DNA from 2 places in the Vibrio sp. SCSIO 43133 genome. Region 2 is predicted to be linked to the other one. Evidence: predicted binding sites of a transcription regulator. Region 2 holds the regulator's gene; the other holds the start of a gene.

Region 1 (5,288 bases), 910 kb from region 2:
CTCTTGCTCACTTCTGGCTACTGGATGATTGATTTTTACTTCATCACCAGAGACATTGAATGTGATAACGTAAGGAGCAGAAGTATATACACTTGCACTGCCTCCCTTACCCACCTTTTTATCCATTCTAACGACGACTTGGTTTTCTCCGGGGACCAGCTCGTTTTCCCCGATTCTATTATCCGCTTCCTGACCATTAATGAAAAAAACTGAGACACCTTTCAACGGAATGAGTGTCGCTGCACTGACTGAAAATGAATAGCAAAGAGCAACTAACGCGACCACCATACTTTTTTTCACAGACCCTACTCCCTTACAAAATACAATTGGGCTATGGCATTTAGAATGCCATAGATTTTTGTACTAAAATAGCCATATTTAAGAATATTTGGCCATAAAACGTTGATTCCTTGCATAAAAAAGAGCCACCGTTAGGTGGCTCTATCAGTATATAACACTTTAGTTTCAGCTATTAGAATTCAGCTTTAACACCAACTGCGAAACCTGTACCATTTTGTCTAATGTCATCTGGTTGATTTTCTGCAGCTACGTTCGAGTAACCATCATTACCACCGACTTCGGCATAAATAGTCGCACCTGGAGCTACAAGATAGCCAGCATTCACAAACCAGTTAGTTTGTGTATCCCATGTGCCGTTAGCGCCATCAGTTAGGTCTTCATCATACTTAGATTGGCTTACACCCGCTGCGATGACAATTTGATTAATAGTGTAGTCTGCAGCAAACGCGTAAGTTTGACGTGTAAGTGACTCATCACCAGTAGGATCTAGCTTCATGTTATAGTAACCTAGCTCTAGGTTTAGGTTTTCAACACCAGCCCAACGACCTTCTACTGCGTAAAGAGTTTCTTTACCTTCCAATTTAGCGTCTGAACCACCTAGACGTGCATCATCTCCAGAGAAATCTGCATTGCCGTAGAAACCTGTAAAGTCAAAATCAGCTACACGTACACCGACTTTACCATCGAACATGTAACCGTCTTTACCAAGACTTGCGTTGCCGTTTTTGTCTTGCTTATACGCTAAAGCACCATAAAACATGCCTTTATCAAGGTCGTAACGAACAGACTCGTCAGCTCCAAATGGAGAACCTTTAGAGAAGAAAGAGTTCACACCAAATTGGTAATCTGAGCCAATACCTGCATCGTCTAGGACTGAGTCAAGACGACCAACGATCAAAGAACCAGCTGCTTGAGAATAAACACCTACGTAAGTGTTACCAGCTTCAACTGTTTTGCTTGTACCTTTAGTTACACTGTCGTTTGCGCCATCAAATTCCCAATATGCACCAAACTGAAGGTCATCGTTGATTGCGTAGCGAGTATCAAAACCAAAGTCTGCGTCTTGAATCTGCTGTTGGAATTCAGCGCCATCAGTCACATCTTTCAAGTAAACAACTTCAATGTCACCTTTTAGGTTAACAGTAACTTTGTTTTCGTTATAGATTTCGATACCTGCTTGCGCAGAACCCGCTGCTAGTACAGCTAGAGCTACTAGAGTTTTTTTCATGATAATCCACTGCCTTTTCTTAGATGGGAATTCCTTTTCGGTTCCCTTTTTTAATATATGTGACGTCTAAACCTTCCTTCAGAACGACAACCTTTTGTCCTTTGGTTGATTCAGCGTCTTTAAATCTCGAAACCAAGAATGCAAAAGTTATCAGACAATGTCAAACACTCTAAACGAAATAAATAAATATATATAAAACCAAATAAATCAATGAGTTACAAATTTATTAGTGATGTATCGCAAATTTTTTGAACACCTTTCAATTGCAACTCCAGTCTTGTTTTTAGGTAACAATCATAAATATAATTCTATAAACAGTGTGAATTATATACATCAACCAGAACTTTATTCGTTACAAGTATGTTTTTTGGCGTTTTATATTTTTTATCATGCGAAAAATATAACCTAATATGAAAGTTCACTTATTTTTTGTGACTTTGATCTAAATACCCACACTAGATGCGACTGTTTTTGAACATATTTTTCACTAGCTAAAGTGTGCTACACTCGCTCGTCGTCAATTTAGGGCTGTTTATGCTTACCAATAAAATCCAACAATCCATTCGCCAGAGTTATCAAAACCTTCAGAATCAACTAGAAAACTTTGTTCCGCGTCGAGCTCAGAATTATCTTGTTTCAGAGATCGCTAAAACACTTTGTGGTCAGTATCACAAATCAACACGGATGATTGTTGCAGAAGCAGGGACAGGGATTGGAAAAAGCCTGTCTTATTTAATGGCAGCTATACCTGTTGCCGTTCAAAATAATCGTAAGGTGGTTATTTCTACCGCAACAGTTGCCTTGCAAGAACAGTTACTTGATAAGGATTTGCCACTGTTCCGACGTATTACCGATCAAAACTTCTCTTTTATTATTGCTAAAGGAAGACAGCGTTATTGCTGCGCCGAGAAATTGGCCGTGGCATGCAGTGCCGATGGTGGTCAAATGGCCATGTTTGAAAGTAAGCCTAAAAAATCTGATATCGAACAGCTTCAACTCATGTACGAGAAGCTAGCTCAAGGTAAATGGGACGGAGACAGAGACTCCTGGCCGAAGCCCATTGATGATGTCATTTGGCAAACCATCGTTAGCGAAAAGCACAGCTGCAATAACAGTTTACCAGCTCACCGAGGCTGCCCATTCGCTAAAGCGCGTTCTGAACTTGATAAAAACGATGTCATTATTGCCAACCATAGTTTGGTAATGGCGGACGCAGACCTTGGCGGCGGCGTCATCCTCCCAGATCCCGAAAATACCATTTTTATCTTCGATGAGGCTCACCATCTACCGCACGTAGCTCGAGACCATGCATCCGCTGCGGCTACTTTAAAGGGTGCCACCTCTTGGTTAGAAAGATTGAATCAGTCTGCGAGTAAGTTCTCTGGTTTAGCTGACGAGAAGCGGGTTGGTCGCTTTCGCAACGAACTACAGGATTCCATACAGCAGCTCATCCCTCTATTAAATGAGGTCAATTCTTATTGCTCTGGTCTTCCATTTGAAGAAGACAGTTGTCGTTTCGAGAATGGCGAGTTACCCAGCTGGCTAGAAGAGCAGTCTAAAGCACTCAAACAGTTTTCTCAAAAAGGCGCACAAGCATCGGCGAAAATTGCTGACCTCATTTCAGAAAGACTCAAAGACGGAGAGGTTTCAGCCAAACTAGCCGAGCCCGCTTTAGCCGAATTGGGTTTCTATATTCAGCGATTTGATAATCTAGCCGCGGTATGGCAACTCATGGCCGAGCCTAAAAAAGAGAAAGGTGCACCATTGGCACGCTGGGTAGAAAAAAGCAAAGAGCGTGAGGGTGACTACGTAATCAGTGTCGCGCCCCTTGAGGTAGGCTGGCAATTAGATCAGCAGTTATGGTCTCGATGTGTAGGCGCCGTCCTTGTTTCAGCGACGATGCGTGCACTCAATTCCTTCGCTTTTTTCTGTAACCAAGCAGGTATCAGTCAGAAATCTGAAGATGGCGTCCAATTTTTAGCTTTAGCGTCACCTTTTAATTATGCAGAACAAGCAGAGCTTATTGTGCCCCAAATGCGTAATGAACCGCAGGCCCCTCAGTTTACTGAAGAGTTGACTGAAAAGCTGTTCGACTTTATTCAGGACGGCAAAAGTAATTTAGTGCTGTTTTCCTCTTATTGGCAAATGAATAAAGTTGCCGATGAGGTGCGATCGAAATTCGCTCTAAAAGGTTGGCATCTGCAGATTCAAGGCGAGAAGTCACGTACAGAAATTCTAAATAAACATAAAACACTGACTCAATGTCAAAAAACCAGTGTGCTTTTTGGAACAGGAAGCTTTTCCGAAGGGCTAGACTTACCAGGGGAGCTACTAGAGAACTTGATTATCACTAAAATACCTTTTGCGGTGCCGACTTCTCCCATCGAGCAAGCACACGCCGAATATATAGAGAGCAAAGGTGGCAATCCGTTTCTTCAGATTACAGTTCCAGAGGCGAGTAAAAAACTGATACAATCTGCAGGCCGTTTGCTACGTAAAGAAAGAGACTGTGGAACTCTCTATATTCTCGATAGGCGAATCGTCACAAAAAGGTATGGCAAGTCTCTGCTCGATTCCCTACCCCCTTTTAAAAGAACAATAGAATACTAAGGTCTCAAATCTCGATGGAATTTATCGAACCTAGCATGTTGGTTATTTTGGCGCTTGTCGCCTTTGCTGCAGGCTTTATTGACGCGGTCGCAGGCGGCGGCGGAATGCTAACGGTACCTGCACTGCTATCGCTAGGGCTTCCCCCACACATAGCACTCGGTACTAACAAGCTAGCAGCTACGTTTGCCTCATCTACCGCAGCGTTTACCTACTATCGCAAAAGGTTATTTAGCCCTGAATGCTGGTATCGAGCTTTTATTGCGACACTCATCGGCGCGACTATTGGTACTCTCGTTGTTGATATGATCAGCACCGAATGGTTAGAAAAGATCCTACCTCTTATTATTCTTGCCGCAGCGCTCTACACGGTTTTTCAAAAAGCACCTCAAGGCGATGAACAGAACAAGATCCATGTAGGCTGTCCAAAGTTTAATCGAAAGCAGTACTTACAAGGACTGTCTTTAGGCTTTTACGACGGTGTTGCGGGTCCTGGTACTGGTGCATTCTGGACAGTCAGTTCAATGGCTTTATACAGGCTGAACATTTTATTCGCTTCCGGTCTCTCAAAAGCTATGAACTTCACCAGTAACTTTACCTCACTGATAACGTTCGCGGTGTTGGGCCATATTAATTGGGTCTTGGGCTTAACCATGGGGCTGTGCTTAATGGCTGGTGCTTATATCGGCGCGCATTCCGCTATTCGATTTGGTGCCAAGTTCATTCGACCTATCTTTGTTACCGTGGTAAGCATTCTGGCCATCAAACTAGCGTATGATGCTTGGTTATAATTTGATAGAAGAGAAAGGGGAGCTGCAATGAAATTGTCAGAAGTTAAAGCTCGACTAAAACAACTCCATCAAGATGCTCAAGAATTTGATTTTCAAAATCGTGGTCATAAAAAGCCACTCTTTGATGAACACCTTTTCTCCGCTTCCAACTTACTGCTTCAACCTTGCGTTATAGAAGCCGAGCGAAACTTAGATAAAATCATCGCATTGAGTAAACAAGGTATTAGCGGCTCTTCAGAGATTTGGGTGACAAAGTTTACCGAGCAGCTTGAAGCGATTGAGCGAGTCTTGCTCATTGCTAATACACTCACTGATACTGCTTTAGAATGCAAGTCCCTCGAACAACTGAGGGCTGATCTTAA
Region 2 (15,565 bases):
CAATCTGTAAAGCACTACGCGACTACGGCATTACCGCTCCAATCGATGTTCACCTAATGGTTAAACCTGTCGATAGCATTGTTCCTGACTTTGCTAAAGCAGGTGCGAGTATGATTACTTTCCACGTTGAAGCGTCTGAGCACGTAGATCGTACACTGCAACTTATCAAAGAACACGGCTGTCAGGCTGGTGTAGTACTCAACCCAGCAACCCCTCTTTCTTGCCTTGATTACATCATGGACAAAGTGGACTTGATTCTACTGATGTCAGTGAACCCAGGCTTTGGTGGTCAATCTTTCATTCCGTCGACGCTAGACAAGTTACGTGAAGTTCGTAAACGCATTGATGCTTCTGGTCGTAACATTCGCTTAGAAATTGATGGTGGCGTGAAAGTCGATAATATTCGAGAAATTGCCGAAGCGGGCGCAGACATGTTTGTTGCCGGTAGCGCTATCTTTAATCGTCCAGATTACAAAGAAGTTATCGACGAGATGCGTGCTGAACTGGCAAAAGTAAACAGCAAATAGATTTGGAATTAGTAGACATGAGCGTAATTAAACTCGTTGTTTTTGATTTAGATGGGACGTTACTCGATAGCGTACCAGATTTGGCATTAGCGGCTGATCAGGCGGTTCAAGAGTTAGGTTATCCGAGTGTCACCGAAGAACAAGTTCGTGACTATGTAGGTAACGGTGCCGATATTTTAATTGGTCGTTCATTAAGCCAAAGTATCACTGTTGACCCTGAACTGTCGCCGGAGTTGCTCGCGAAGGCTCGTACTTTGTTTGATGACTTTTATAAAGCCAGTGGGCATAAGCTAAGTCACTTGTATCCAGCTGTACATCAAACCTTGGATACCTTGGTGGCGAATGGCTTTACTTTAGCTCTACTCACCAACAAACCATCGAAGTTTGTTCCAGAATTGCTAGAGCAACACAAGCTTGATAAGTACTTTAAGCATGTACTGGGTGGCGATGCGTTCCCGAAACGCAAACCGGATCCAATTGCATTACATTGGTTGATGGAGCAAGAGCAGTTATCTTCCGAACAAGTGTTGATGGTCGGGGATTCTAAAAACGATATCTTGGCGGCGCGTAACGCAGGTTGCCAAGCGTTCGGACTCACTTATGGTTACAACCACGGTGAACCTATTGCCAATGCGAACCCTGACTTTGTTGCTGATATCGTGTCGAACGTGCTTGAAGCCGTGGGAATTGACAGCTAAATCGCGACAAAAAGTGCGTTGCTGAGTGAAAAGCCAAGTAAAGTACTAGAAATATACTCGCCAATGAGTACACTGCTAGAACCGCGTAAGGAATTACGCGGTTTTTCATTATCCTAATTATCTCGTTAAGAAGTCGAAGGAATCATTATCATGAGCAAACCCATCGTATTGAGTGGTGTTCAGCCGTCAGGTGAACTAAGTATCGGAAACTACTTGGGTGCTCTACGTCAATGGCAACAGATGCAAGATGATTACGATTGCCAGTACTGCGTTGTTGACCTTCATGCGATTACGGTTCGTCAAGATCCGAAAGCACTGCATGAAGCGACACTAGACGCTCTCGCAATCTGCCTTGCAGTTGGTGTTGATCCGAAGAAGAGCACGTTATTTGTACAGTCACACGTACCTGAGCATGCTCAACTTGGTTGGCTTCTTAACTGTTATACCCAGATGGGTGAACTGAATCGCATGACTCAGTTTAAAGACAAATCACAGCGTTACGCTAATGACGTTAACGTTGGTCTTTATGATTATCCAGTGCTAATGGCTGCAGATATTCTGCTTTACGGTGCACACCAAGTACCAGTGGGTAGTGACCAGAAGCAGCACTTAGAGTTAGCGCGTGATATCGCGACTCGTTTCAACAATATCTACAGTCCTGAAGCACCGATTTTCACTATTCCTGAGCCTTATATCCCAACGGTGAACGCTCGTGTTATGAGCTTACAAGATGCGACTAAGAAGATGTCTAAGTCGGATGATAACCGTAAGAACGTGATTACTTTGCTCGAGGAGCCTAAGTCGATCATCAAGAAGATCAATAAAGCGCAAACCGATGCCGAGACACCGCCACGCATTGCCAACGATTGGGAAAACAAAGCGGGCATCTCTAACCTAATGGGCCTTTACTCTGCAGCAACGGGCAAAACGTTTGAAGAAATTGAAGCGCAATATGCTGGTGTGGAGATGTACGGTCCGTTTAAGAAAGATGTAGGTGAAGCGCTGGTTGCTATGCTTGAGCCAATTCAAGCGGAATACCACCGTATTCGTGCCGACCGTGCTTATATGGATGAAGTCATGCGTCAGGGCGCTGAAAAGGCCTCTGCTCGTGCAGCAGTGACACTAGCTGAAGCCTACAAAGCGGTAGGTTTTGTGACTCGCCCATAGCACAAGTTATACTCCAGATATTGAAAAGCCCTTTGGTTCGCCAAAGGGCTTTTTTTTGTGTTATCGCACTGCATTCTCTTACTAACGTTTCCTGTTGAATTTTTGGCACAGGCTAAATTGTTCAAACTTTGAATGAGAGCTGTATCTCAGTTAACTGAATATTCATTGTTCATTTGCACTCTAAATGACAACACTCGTCTCGAAAATAATCATTTTTATATTCAACAAAGTGCAATAAAGGCAAGGGATAACATTGCCAGTTAATTCGAGGTGAATGATGACACGCACAAATAAAAAGCAGTGGTTAGCGTTAGCGATAGCGTCCGCATTAGCCGGAGGTGCCAACGCAGAGATCTTTCTTTCGCAATATGTGGAGGGAAGTGGTTATAACAAGGCAGTTGAGATAGCCAACTCTGGTGACTCAGAAGTTCAGTTGGTGGGTTACCAACTGGCTAAATCGCCAAATGGGAACGGCAGTTGGAGCACACTAGATCTCTCTAGTTATGTCATTCCAGCTAAGTCAGTACTTGTGTTCGCAAACTCTCGCGCAGACGATGCCATTCTGGGTGTCGCAACGCTTTCAACCTCTGATCAAGTATTGAATTTTAATGGTGACGACCCGATTGCACTGATGGATAGCAATGGCCAAATCATCGATATGATTGGCACGATGGGCGACAACTTTGGTGCAGATAAAACCTTAGTGCGTTACACGCCTTATCATCAACCATCGGTGACTTACCAACCAGAACAATGGGCAACACTGAGTAAGAACGATGTTACCGGTTTAGGTCAGTTGGAGGACCTAACACCACCAGCACCTTTCCAATGTCTCGACAACGGTTCTGCACCAACCTTTACTGACATTCAAGCGATTCAGGGTGAAGGTAGCAGTTCTCCTTATATCAATGGCTACCCATACATCACTAGTGAACAGTATTTTGTTCAAGGCGTGGTCTCGGCGGTAAGCACGGGCATTAATCAAGGCTTCTATTTAGAGGCATTGCAGGATGATCATAACCCGTTAACGTCTAATGGTTTGTATGTTTACACTCAAGCAAATCCAAGCCTAGCTGCTGGCGATGTGGTTTGTGTTCGTGGTCAAATCCAAGAGTTCTATGGACAGACTCAGCTTAAGCTCAATGAACAAGATTGGTTTAAGCAAGGAGAACAAGCTGCCCCACAAGCGACAGCAATCGAAGTGCTTGAGTCCGATGAGAACTTTGAGCAGACATTAGAGCGTTACGAAGGCATGCTAGTACGCCTACCAAAAGCGCTTGATATGCGTATTAGTCGCACCTTTGGCTATGACTATGGCGCACGTCGCAACAATATGGTGTTGGCGCATGAACGCGTGAATCTACATCCAAATCAGCAGTTTGCCGCAGGTTCTGATGAAGCTAAAGCGCAAAGCGAAGATAACGGCTTACGTCGACTATTTGTTGAGTCACCAACGGCAGCACCAAATGGCAAAGTGCCGTACTACCCAGAATTTGGTCGTACCGACGTGGACCAAGATGGCAGCACTGAAGATTACATTCGTATCAACGATACCTTGTTCGATATTGAAGGGGTCATTGGGTACAGCTACGGTGATTACCGTCTGTTTGTGACGAATACTATTTCTGTTGATAACTTCGTTCGTAATACACCGCGCACTGAAGTTCCTGAGCTTGCAGAGCAGCCATGGAACAAGAAAGACCTACGTGTTGCGACCTTTAACGTTCTTAACTACTTTACCTCGCCATTCGGTGGTGATGAAAACCGCTTCGGCAGCAATCGAGGTGCTAGCAACTTTGCTGAGTTTGAAGTCCAGCAAGAGAAAATACTCAATGCGCTTATCAAGCTTGATGCCGACATTGTTGGTTTGATGGAAATAGAGAACAACGGCTTTGGTGACAATGGAGCCATTGCTCAGTTAGTCAGAGAGCTTAACGCTCGTATAGATAACAAGAAATTGCACTATGACTTCGTTTCGGTAGACAGCAATCAAGATGGTGTCATTGATAAGCTTGATGCAGTGGGTACCGATGCCATTACAACTGGCGTTATTTATCGTCCTAAGCAAGTGAAACTAAAACAAGTTAATGTACTGGAAATGCCTCGTCAGGTTGCGCCTGAAGTGCTGGATGACGATGGCAAAGTAATTGAAGACGGTAAGAACTATCAACGTAATACTCTGGCACCAACCTTTAAGGTGAAAGGGGCGAAGGAGAAGCTGACGGTAGCGGTCAATCACTTCAAATCAAAAGGCTCTAAATGTTGGGAAGATGCAGCTCCTGTTGCTGAAGGTGGTCAAGCAGGCAAAGATACTGATCAGCAAGGGTCATGTGAAAACTTCCGTGTCGCAGCGGCTGTTGCGTTAGGTGATGCGTTGGAAGCGATTAAAGGACATAAAATTGTCTTGGGTGACTTCAATGCGTATGGAAAAGAAGATCCACTGCTAATTCTGACTGACTACAGTCAAGAGAAGTATGGCAAAACCATTCGTGCTGCTCGCAATACCTTTATTGGTGAGCAAGAGCAATTTGGTGATGACGGTGCGGTCATTGACCACAGCTATGGTTACGTCAACGTACTCGGAGAGATGCATCCACAAGGTTGGAGTTACTCATACAATGATGAAGTCGGCGCGCTCGACCATATCCTCATTAGTCCAAGCTTGTCGAAGCGTGTCGTTGATGCCACTGAGTGGCACATCAATGCGGCGGAGTCGACGCTGTTTGACTATAACGATGAGTACAAAGGTGATTTGCCTAAGTATCAAGACCATTACCGTTCTTCTGACCATGATCCTGCGGTAATTGATCTGAATATGCGTGGTGGTTCGGTTGGCTTAGTGGGTTTATCAGCGATGCTGCTGTTAGGTCTACGTCGACGTAAACAAGGATAATTATCCTCTGCAGCAAGGTGTTTACAGCCTTGCTGCTTTTTTTCTCCCCATTTTTACTTGCCTTTCTGCCATCTTGTTGCAAAATACCGCCTTATTTTTCGCAAACTCAATACCACAGCGAGCGCTATGCTACTCATCATTGATAATTACGACTCCTTTACTTTTAACCTGTTTCAGTATTTTTCTGAACTGGGTGCCGAAGTAAAAGTGGTGCGCAATGATGAAATTGATATTGCTGGTATTGAAGCGTTAAACCCTTCTCATATAGTTATCTCTCCAGGACCTTGTACACCTAATGAGGCAGGGATCTCCTTAGAGGTGATCAAGCACTTTGCTGGTAAATTGCCACTACTCGGTGTTTGTTTAGGTCATCAGGCGATCGCTCAGGTCTTTGGTGGTAAGGTGATTCGTGCTCGTGAAGTGATGCATGGCAAAACCTCACCAATTCGTCATAACAACAAAAGTGTGTTTGCTGGCCTCAATAACCCATTAATTGTTACCCGTTATCACTCATTAATCGTCGAAAAAGAGTCGCTTCCTGATTGCTTTGAAGTAACGGCTTGGACTGAGTTAGAGAGTGGCGATTTCGACGAAATTATGGGTTACCAGCACAAGTCGCTTTGTCTACATGCGGTTCAATTTCACCCAGAATCTATCAAAACTGAACAAGGTCACGAGCTTCTTAACAATTTCCTGTCTCAAAAATAGTCGATCTTGATCACTCTTTTCTGTTTTCTTATCCATCATAAGTTTTACTTATTAAATTGAAAGATTATTCGTCTTTACTGATATCAAAGTGAGCAAAACCTTATTTGCTGACTTTCTTGGTTGATGCAGGAAAAAACGCTTCATTCCCATTCAATTTTGATGCATAAATACTCATGAGGCAGCGGTGAATTTTGTTCTTTAGCTACTTAAAAAGTATTTTTCACTATTGCTATGGTTAAATAATTGTAAATACAATGCTGCATCTGTGGAAAAGCGATAGAAAATCTTTTCTTTCTTTATGAGTTCGAGGGATCGCTCTTGGTCCGTAACTTAAAATGGAAGAGTGAAGCGCCTTTCTCCCACATGCTGTAATGAGAAGGAATGTGTTATGACAACGGAAAAAGCGGTAACTCGCGAGTGGTTTGATGAGGTAATGGTACCTTGCTACAACCCAATGGAAATGATTCCAGTAAAAGGCGAGGGTGCTCGCGTTTGGGACCAGCAGGGGAATGAATATATCGACTTCGCGGGTGGTATTGCCGTGAGTTGTTTAGGCCACTGCCATCCGGCGATGGTAAATGCAGTTACTGAACAAGCTAACAAGATTTGGCATCTGAGTAATGTCATGACCAACGAGCCAGCACTGCGCTTGGCGAAAAAACTGACGGAAGTTAGCTTTGCTGAACGAGTTTTCTTCGCTAACTCAGGTGCGGAAGCCAATGAAGCGGCGCTGAAACTAGCACGCCGCTGGGCGGCAGATGTTCATGGTACTGAAAAGTCAGAAATCATTGCTTTTAACCAAGGTTTCCACGGTCGTACTTTCTTTACGGTCACTGTTGGTGGTCAAGCCGCTTATTCTGACGGTTTTGGTCCTAAGCCGGGCGACGTATCACACATTCCTTATAATGATATCGCTGCGCTTGAAGCTCAGATGTCAGAGAAAACCTGTGCAGTGATGATGGAGCCGCTACAAGGTGAGGGTGGTATTGTTTCTCCTCAGCCTGAGTTTGTTCAAGCAGTTCGTGAGTTATGTGATAAATATAATGCACTGCTTATTTTTGATGAAGTGCAAACGGGTAATGGCCGTACTGGTCACTTTTATGCCTATCAAGGTCTAGGTGTAACGCCCGATATTTTGAGCACTGCGAAATCTCTTGGTGGTGGTTTCCCGATTGGCGCTATGCTAACGACTGAGAAACTTGCTGCACACATGAAAGTGGGGACGCACGGTTCTACTTATGGCGGTAACCCGTTAGCGTGTGCGGTAGCAGAAGCGGTTGTAGATGTGGTGTCGAGCCCAGATGTTCTGGCTGGTGTCGCTGAGCGCGAAGCGTGGTTCCGCGATGGTCTACAAAAAATAAACGCAAAATACGGTATTTTCAGCGAAATTCGTGGAAAAGGCCTACTTCTTGGTGCTGCGCTGAATGAAGAGTGGCAAGGTCGTGCTCGTGATGTTCTAGTAGCTGCAGGCCAACAAGGCCTAATGGTCTTGGTTGCGGGTGCAAATGTGGTTCGTTTTACCCCATCATTGGTGATTACCAAACAAGAAGTTGAAGAAGGATTAGCTAAACTAGATAAAGCGATCAGCACCTTAGTGGCGTCGTAAACTTAGTTAGCAATTAAATACTCTCTCGGATGTTTGGATGTGCCGGGAGAGTTTGCGTCAGGAGGGATTATTGATGCTTGTTGTTCGTCCTATCTCTATGTCTGATTACGACGCGCTGCATACTTGCGCGGTAGAATCAGGACACGGTTTTACTTCTCTTCCTGTGAATGAAGAGCTTCTTACTAACCGAATTACCCATTCTGAATACAGTTTTGCCAAGCAAGACGTGACGACGCCGACCGATGAAGGTTATTTGATGGTGGGTGTTGATACAGAAACTGGTGAAGTGGCGGGTACCACAGGTATAGAAGGTGCGATTGGCTGGGATGTCCCTTTCTATTCTTATCACATTAGTACGGTGGTGCACTCGTCACCAAAACTCAACGTCAACAATGTCGTTAAGCTTCTGACCTTTGGGAATAATTACACTGGATGCAGTGAGATTTGTACCTTGTTCTTACGCCCTGAATTCCGTGGCGGATTGAATGGTCGATTGATGTCTAAATGCCGCTTTTTGATGATGGCAGAGCACCCAGAACGTTTTTCTAAAACGATTTTTGCTGAAATGCGTGGTGTGTCCGATGCGGAAGGCAATTCTCCATTTTGGAAGTGGTTACAAGAGCATTTCTTTTCTATCGATTTTACATTGGCAGATTATCTGACCGGAATTGGTAAAAAAGGCTTTATCGCAGATCTAATGCCAAAGCTTCCTATCTATATCAACTTGCTCAGCAAAGAAGCGCAAGAGGTGATTGGGCAGGTGCATGAGAATACGCGTCCGGCTTTGAAGCTGCTTGAAAACGAAGGCTTTACTTGCCGTAACTATGTCGACATTTTCGATGCAGGCCCAACGGTTGAATGTGACCTTCGCAATATTCAAGCGGTTCGTGACTCTTTCCGAGCTCAAGTAGCGATTGCAGAGCATTCGAGCTCTCAAGATTATTTGGTGGCAAATACCTCGTTTGAGAACTTCCGAGCGGTCGCGGCCAAAGCGGCATACGACCCAGAAAGTGGCAAGGTATTGCTCACAGCAGAAGCAGCACAAGCACTGAATGTCTCCGAGGGCGATATGGTGCGTATGCTGGCTCAATAACAGTCAAATAATAAGATGGTGGTCGATTACCACCACGGTTTAAGAGAAGCGGAAGTTCTGCTTGCTCTTAGCTCATTCAATTTAAGGAACTTCACTATGACTCAATGGATCGCAGGTAACTGGGTTGCAGGCCAAGGTGACACTTTTCAGTCACTATCCCCATACAACAATCAAACTATTTGGGAAGGTCAGTCAGCCACTGCTCAACAGGTTGAAAGCGCCGTCTCTGCTGCTCGTCAGGCATTTATCGAGTGGAAGAAGCGTCCATTTGAAGAGCGTGAAGCCATCGTTTTGTCTTTCGCAGAGAAAGTGAAAGAACGTAGTGAAGATATTGCCATAGCCATCGCCAAAGAAACGGGTAAACCGTTATGGGAAACGCGCACTGAAGCGGGAGCGATGGCTGGAAAAATTGCGATTTCTATTCGTGCTTATCATCAGCGTACCGGCGAGACCCAACGCGAAGCCGCTGGCAACCAAATCGTCCTCCGTCACAGGCCTCTTGGTGTCATGGCTGTCTTTGGGCCTTATAATTTCCCTGGTCACCTACCTAACGGTCACATTGTGCCTGCGTTACTAGCAGGGAACACAGTGGTCTTTAAACCGTCTGAGCAGACGCCGCTAGTTGGTGAGTTAGCAATGAAACTTTGGGAAGAGGTTGGTCTTCCATCTGGTGTCATTAACCTTGTTCAAGGCGGCAAGGAGACGGGCATTGCGCTTGCTGATTCTAAAGGCATTGATGGCGTACTGTTCACAGGTAGCGCCAATACGGGACACATTCTGCATAGGCAATTCGCGGGGCAACCGGGCAAGATGTTAGCGCTAGAAATGGGCGGCAATAACCCGCTGGTGATCAGTGAAGACTTTGGGGATATTGATGCTGCGGTTTATACCATTTTACAATCGGCATACATTAGTGCTGGACAACGCTGTACCTGTGCAAGACGCCTTTATGTGCCATTTGGGCAAAGAGGTGATCAACTGGTTGAACGCTTAGTTTCTGCAATTGGTAAGATTCGTATCGATGAGCCTTTCGCCAAACCAGCACCATTTATGGGGCCACAAATCTCTGAACAGGCGGCTGACCATATTATTGCGGCGCAAGCCGAGCTTCTGAAACTAGGTGGCAAGAGCTTAGTGGAAGCGAAACGCCTACAAGCTGCTTTCGTTACGCCTGCGTTGATTGATGCAACGAATATCGAGCAGCTACCAGATGAAGAGTACTTTGGTCCCTTGTTACAGCTAGTACGCTATGAAACGCTACCACAAGCAGTAGAACTCGCAAACGATACTCGCTTTGGTTTGTCGGCAGGTTTGATTTCGCAAAGCGATGAAGAGTGGCAGTACTTCGTTGACCATATTCGTGCAGGCATTGTAAACCGTAACCGTCAGCTTACTGGAGCGAGTGGTGATGCGCCATTCGGAGGACCTGGTGCATCAGGTAACCTAAGACCAAGTGCTTTCTATGCGGCCGATTACTGTGCATACCCTATGGCGTCCATGGAAGGAGACAATACCGTGCTTCCTGCAACGCTAAGCCCTGGTATTGAACTCTAAGGAACTTCTGTTATGACTGTAGACGCTCTATTTAACCATTTATGGCAAGACTATATTCGCCGTCTTTGCCCTTCTGCTGATAAAGTCCATGCTCTGCTCAAAGAGGATGAAGCGCTGATTAACGACCACATTGCGCTACGTACTTTTAATGTCGGCCCTCTGGGCATCGATTCGTTGGCAAAGCACTTTATCGCTCTTGGCTACAAAGTCTCTGGTGATTATGTGTTTGAGGCCAAGAAGCTCTCTGCGATTCATTTAGAGCATAGTAATGCTGTATTACCAAAAGTGTTTATTAGTGAGCTTAGAGTCGAACTGTGTTCGCAGCAGCTGCAAGATATTGTCGCTAAGCTGGTGGCTCAAGTTGAAGCGGCGAAGTTGGATAGCGCAGACTTCCTTTATGGTGGGCGTCTATGGGACTTGAGTTACGCTGATTTTCAGACGCTAGCCGAAGAGAGCGAGTATGCATCGTGGTTGGCTGCCCACGGTTATGGTGCTAACCACTTTACGGTGAGCGTAAATCAGCTGGATCGTTTTCAGGAAGTCGTAGAAGTAAACCAACATCTTCGTGAGGCCGGTTTTGCTATCAATGAATCTGGCGGTGAAGTTAAAGGTTCTCCTGAGGTGTTACTTGAGCAGTCTTCAACGATGGCGGATAAAGTGCCGGTGATGTTCACCGATGGTGAACAGGCTATCCCTGGCGGCTTCTATGAGTTTGCTAAGCGATATCAAATGGCGGACGGCAGTTACTATCAAGGTTTCGTTGCGGCATCTGCGGATAAGATTTTTGAGAGTACGCACCAATAAATAATAAAAAAGCCACCTCGCGGTGGCTTTTTAGCTATTAGCTTTTGTAAAAGTAACGTCGCTAGAAATTAACGAGTACCGTAAACAACAATAGTCTTACCGTGAGCAGAGATTAGGTTCTGCTCTTCTAGCATCTTAAGAATGCGTCCCACTGTCTCACGTGAACAGCCAACAATTTGGCCGATCTCTTGACGAGTGATCTTGATTTGCATGCCATCTGGGTGAGTCATTGCGTCTGGTTGCTTCGCTAGGTTTAGTAGCGTTTGAGCAATGCGGCCTGTTACGTCTAGGAACGCTAAGTCACCTACTTTTTGGCTAGTCACTTGTAGACGGCTTGCCATTTGAGCAGATAAGCGCATTAGAATATCAGGGTTAACTTGAATCAGCTGACGGAATTTCTTGAATGAGATTTCCGCAACTTCACAAGGAGATTTTGCACGTACCCATGCCGTACGTTCTTGGTCTTCTTCGAACAAGCCAAGTTCACCAATGAAGTCACCTTGGTTAAGGTAAGACAAGATCATCTCTTTGCCTTCTTCATCTTTGATCAGTACCGCTACAGAACCTTTTACGATGTAGTAAAGAGTTTCCGCTTTCTCGCCCGCATGGATTAGCGTGCTCTTAGAAGGATACTTGTGAATGTGGCAGTGTGAAAGGAACCACTCTAACGTTGGGTCGGTTTGAGGTTTACCTAGAACCATATATCTTACTTCCTCTGCAGGGTATGCTTGCTGCTTTCCATATTTGTTAGCAAGCCCGTTGGTTAAGACTTACTAGCATAAAAGCACTTTGAAGATGGCGCAAGCGATCTTCTGTTTCCTAGAAATAGTATCCTTTTTTGCGCCATTTTTCTTGATTTTAATCGTGTCATCAGACCATTTTTCTATACAAAACTGTGCACATGATCACGGTATAAAAAATCATCTACGGTTAAAGCGTGAAAGCTAACCTATTTTTCCAGTTTCTATGAGCTGTTGAAGTATTGGTCTGACGATTAATTCCATCGCAAAACTCATCTTACCGCCCGGTACCACTATGGTGTCATGTCGCGACATGAACGAGCCATCTATCATTGCCAATAGATAAGGGAAATCGACATTTTTGATACCACGTAGACGAATCACCACGAAGCTTTCATCTAAGCTTGGAATGCCTTTGGCGTTGAGTGGGTTGGAGGTATCCACCGTAGGGACGCGTTGAAAGTTAATATGAGTGCGTGAGAATTGCGGGGTAATATAACTAAGGTAATCATCCATTGAACGGACAATAGAGTCGGTAACCGCTTCTCTGGAATGCCCTCTATCGCGAGTATCACGAACAAATTTCTGAATCCACTCCAAGTTGACTATCGGCACCATGCCGATAAGTAAGTCGACATGTTGAGCTGCGTTTACCTCTCCGTCGACAACACCACCGTGTAAGCCTTCATAAAACAGTACATCGGAATTTTCAGGCAGATCTTGCCAAGGCGTGAATGTGCCAGGCATTTGATTGTATGGTACAGCTTCATCAAACGTATGCAGGTAACGACGGAACTGACCTGTGCCATTTTGTCCGTAGTTGCGGAAGAATTCTTCTAACGCAGGGAAGTCATTTGCTTGCGGGCCAAAGTAACTGATGTGTTTTCCTTGCTCTTTGGCTTTGCGGATCTCGATATCCATTTCTGGACGAGTAAAGCGGTGAAAGCTGTCACCTTCAATAAAAGCGGGCTTCACGCTCATCATGTTGAACATTTTGCGAAACGCTTCTGACGTTGTTGTTGTACCTGCTCCAGAAGAGCCGGTCACCGCAATAATGGGGTGTTTTGCAGACATAACACTTCCTGTGTAATGATAGTTATAATTTTGTTTTGCTAACCCTATGAACCATTTAGACGTTGTTTGCTCATTTAGGTTCAATAGCGTTTTACTATAGCACTAGATTGTCATGCTCACGTCATTTACATCGAACGACGTAGCTGAATATCGACGGTTTCATGTAATTCGGAGAAGACAATTACAGCTTCTCCGCTCTCTAGTTGAGCTTTGACGTGCGATACCTTATCGTCCAACGACCACTCAGTGTCGCCGTAGTCAGTACCTTCACGCAATACGAATTCTTTGATCAAATTATCCAGCGTTTCTGCTGCGATTTGTTGCCATGGAATAATCATAAATACCTCATCACTCTATGATACGGGAGAGTATACCGTCATGTGGACGAGTGGAGTAGGTGGCGATAGTAGTTTGGTAAGGTTTCTTCTAGCCAAAACTTAGGTTGACGCAGACTGCCAGACATAAAACCCACATGGCCGCCACGTTCGTGTAAGCGATAGTCAATATGAGCAGGGAGGGCGAAGTTTGGAATGACTTCATGGCTCATAAATGGGTCATCCTTTGCGTGGATAAATTGAGTGGGAACAGTAATATCACACATTCTTTGTAATCCAGAGCATTGATTGTAATAGTCTTCAGCATCCCGAAAACCATGCAGTGGTGCGGTGATTAGGTCATCAAACTCGTACAGTTTGCGCATGTTTTGGATTTTTTCCGCCGTAAGACCTAATACATCACTGAGAAGGTGCAGTTTGTTTAGCGCGTTCTTTTTCATTGAGCTGAGTAGGTATGAGCGATATAGCTTGGAAAAACCCTGCTCAATTCGTCGAGCACACGCACCGAGATCCAACGGTGCAGAGACAATCGTCGCACCATCCAGCTTGCTGTCATTCTGGTAGTGAGCAAGATAATTCGTCAGCATGTTGCCCCCTAACGAAATGCCCACAGCAGCCTTTTTGGCATTTGGGTAACGATGATCCAAAAGCTCGATGAACTGCCTAGCGTCACCAATTTCACCAGAGTGATAGGCACGAGCTAGCCGGTTCGGGTTGGGACCGCAGCCGCGAAAGTGCATCATAACAGACAGCCAGCCTTGCTGAGCAAAAGCGTGCATTAAGCCATTGGCATAAGGGCTATTGAAACAGCCTTCTAGCCCATGAAACAGAACAAAAACAGGTTTGCTTTTCGCGCTTGATGAATGAGGCTCTTCACTCCATGCAAGCTCAACAAAGTCGCCATCTGGCGTGTCCAACGTTTCCCAAATTGGTTCAAACAAAGGCTTTCTTCTTACGAAGCGAGGAATCAAGGTTTGTATGTGCGGGTTACCAAGTCCTTTGGCGGCAATAAATTTAGCAGTACTCATAAGGTGAATTCATCGACTGTGTTGGATAATAACAGGGCTCTTAATTTGTCTACGCCGATTTGAAGTTGTTCGATCGTTTGTGGCGAGCTTAACGACAAACGCACAGCCGGCGCTACCGAGCCTCCGGGTGGGGCAAACAGTTCACCGGATTTAACGATAATACCCATGTCTTGGGCTTTGCTTACGAACTCACTAAGGCGCCAGTTTTCTGGGAGGGTTAACCAAATATGAAACCCACCTGTTTGATAGCCTAGCTCAAAACCATCGAGGGCACGTGTCGCAATATCAATACGCGCTTTCATCTCTCTGTGTATGAGCATTAAGTTACGTTCTGCGTCACCAGAGGTTAGCATTTCACAGGTTAGTGCGGTGAGTAGAGGGCTAATCATCCAGCTATGAGTTTGTAGCGTTACCAATAGCTTTTGATACAGTTTTTCTGGTGCATGGACATAGCCCACCCTCAACCCGGGAGCGAGGCATTTTGAGAAAGCGCCAATATGAACCACTCGTTCTGGGGCGTAATTCACCATAGGGGCTGGTGGAGATTCGAGTAGCAATCCGTTGATTTCATCTTCAATGATGTAAACATTGTACTGCTCACACACACGAATAATATCGAGTCGACGCTCTTCAGGCATGATGGCCGTGGTCGGGTTTTGTAGTGTCGGCGTGAGATAAATAAATCGTGGTGAATAGCGCTGACAACAGACTTCAAGCGATTCTGGAGTGACACCAAACTCATCCATCTCAACCCCTTTTAGGGTCAATTGGTTCTGGCGCGCTAGGCTAATGACGCCTGGATAAGTGTACTTTTCAACCAACACCGTATCACCTGCTCTGGTGAAAGTATCTAAAACCATTTGAATGGCATGTTGAGCCCCCGAGCTAAATAGTAGCTTGTGGGCGTGCAGTTTAATGCCTTTACTGTTTAACCACTTAGTGACAATCGAACGATGCGCATCCAGACCAGAAGGAGGCTGATAGATCATTAGTTGGTTCAAATGAGCCGGAGAGGTGGAGATCCTCTGCATCGCTTGCTTCAGCATGTCACTACGATCCAGCTGCGGTGGAATGTTATAACCAAAATTGTATTCATTCGGATCGACACTGCTTTCTTCAAACGCCCAGCTGGGTTTATTGGTATCAGCCACATAAGTGCCGGCACCTACTCGAGCTTCAACTAAGCCACGACGCTCGATTTCAGAATAGGCGCGAGTAATGGTGCCAACCGTGACATGCAGCTGATCAGCAAGCCAACGATGGGTCGGCAGCTTGCTGTTGCTTGCCAATTCTCCTGACTCAATTTGATGTGCGATCTGATCGGCGATCTGTTTGTAG

Evidence for each region. Region 2 encodes CRP, which controls carbon source genes, mostly activating them, when cyclic AMP is high. Its sites were predicted from a motif close to TGTGANNNNNNTCACA; they were not measured.
Region 1: a site for CRP is predicted at 1,959-1,974, ahead of dinG (ATP-dependent DNA helicase DinG). Genes of this name have one in related genera too.

The regions. Positions count from the first base shown of each region.
Region 1 covers NZ_CP068024.1:2,383,386-2,388,673, forward strand. Annotated here, with positions in the region: gene JKJ11_RS11265 (YccT family protein) at 1-300, opposite strand, end outside; gene JKJ11_RS11270 (porin) at 473-1,528, opposite strand; gene dinG (ATP-dependent DNA helicase DinG) at 2,063-4,138, shown strand; gene JKJ11_RS11280 (sulfite exporter TauE/SafE family protein) at 4,153-4,926, shown strand; gene priC (primosomal replication protein PriC) at 4,954-5,288, shown strand, end outside.
Region 2 covers NZ_CP068024.1:3,286,966-3,302,530, reverse strand. Annotated here, with positions in the region: gene rpe (ribulose-phosphate 3-epimerase) at 1-527, shown strand, start outside; gene JKJ11_RS15450 (phosphoglycolate phosphatase) at 545-1,225, shown strand; gene trpS (tryptophan--tRNA ligase) at 1,376-2,392, shown strand; gene JKJ11_RS15440 (ExeM/NucH family extracellular endonuclease) at 2,670-5,285, shown strand; gene JKJ11_RS15435 (aminodeoxychorismate/anthranilate synthase component II) at 5,412-5,993, shown strand; gene JKJ11_RS15430 (aspartate aminotransferase family protein) at 6,382-7,599, shown strand; gene astA (arginine N-succinyltransferase) at 7,673-8,692, shown strand; gene astD (succinylglutamate-semialdehyde dehydrogenase) at 8,789-10,246, shown strand; gene JKJ11_RS15415 (DUF1338 domain-containing protein) at 10,259-11,050, shown strand; gene crp (cAMP-activated global transcriptional regulator CRP) at 11,119-11,751, opposite strand; gene JKJ11_RS15405 (phosphoribulokinase) at 11,995-12,864, opposite strand; gene JKJ11_RS15400 (YheU family protein) at 12,990-13,202, opposite strand; gene JKJ11_RS15395 (hydrolase) at 13,241-14,227, opposite strand; gene JKJ11_RS15390 (aminotransferase-like domain-containing protein) at 14,224-15,565, opposite strand, start outside.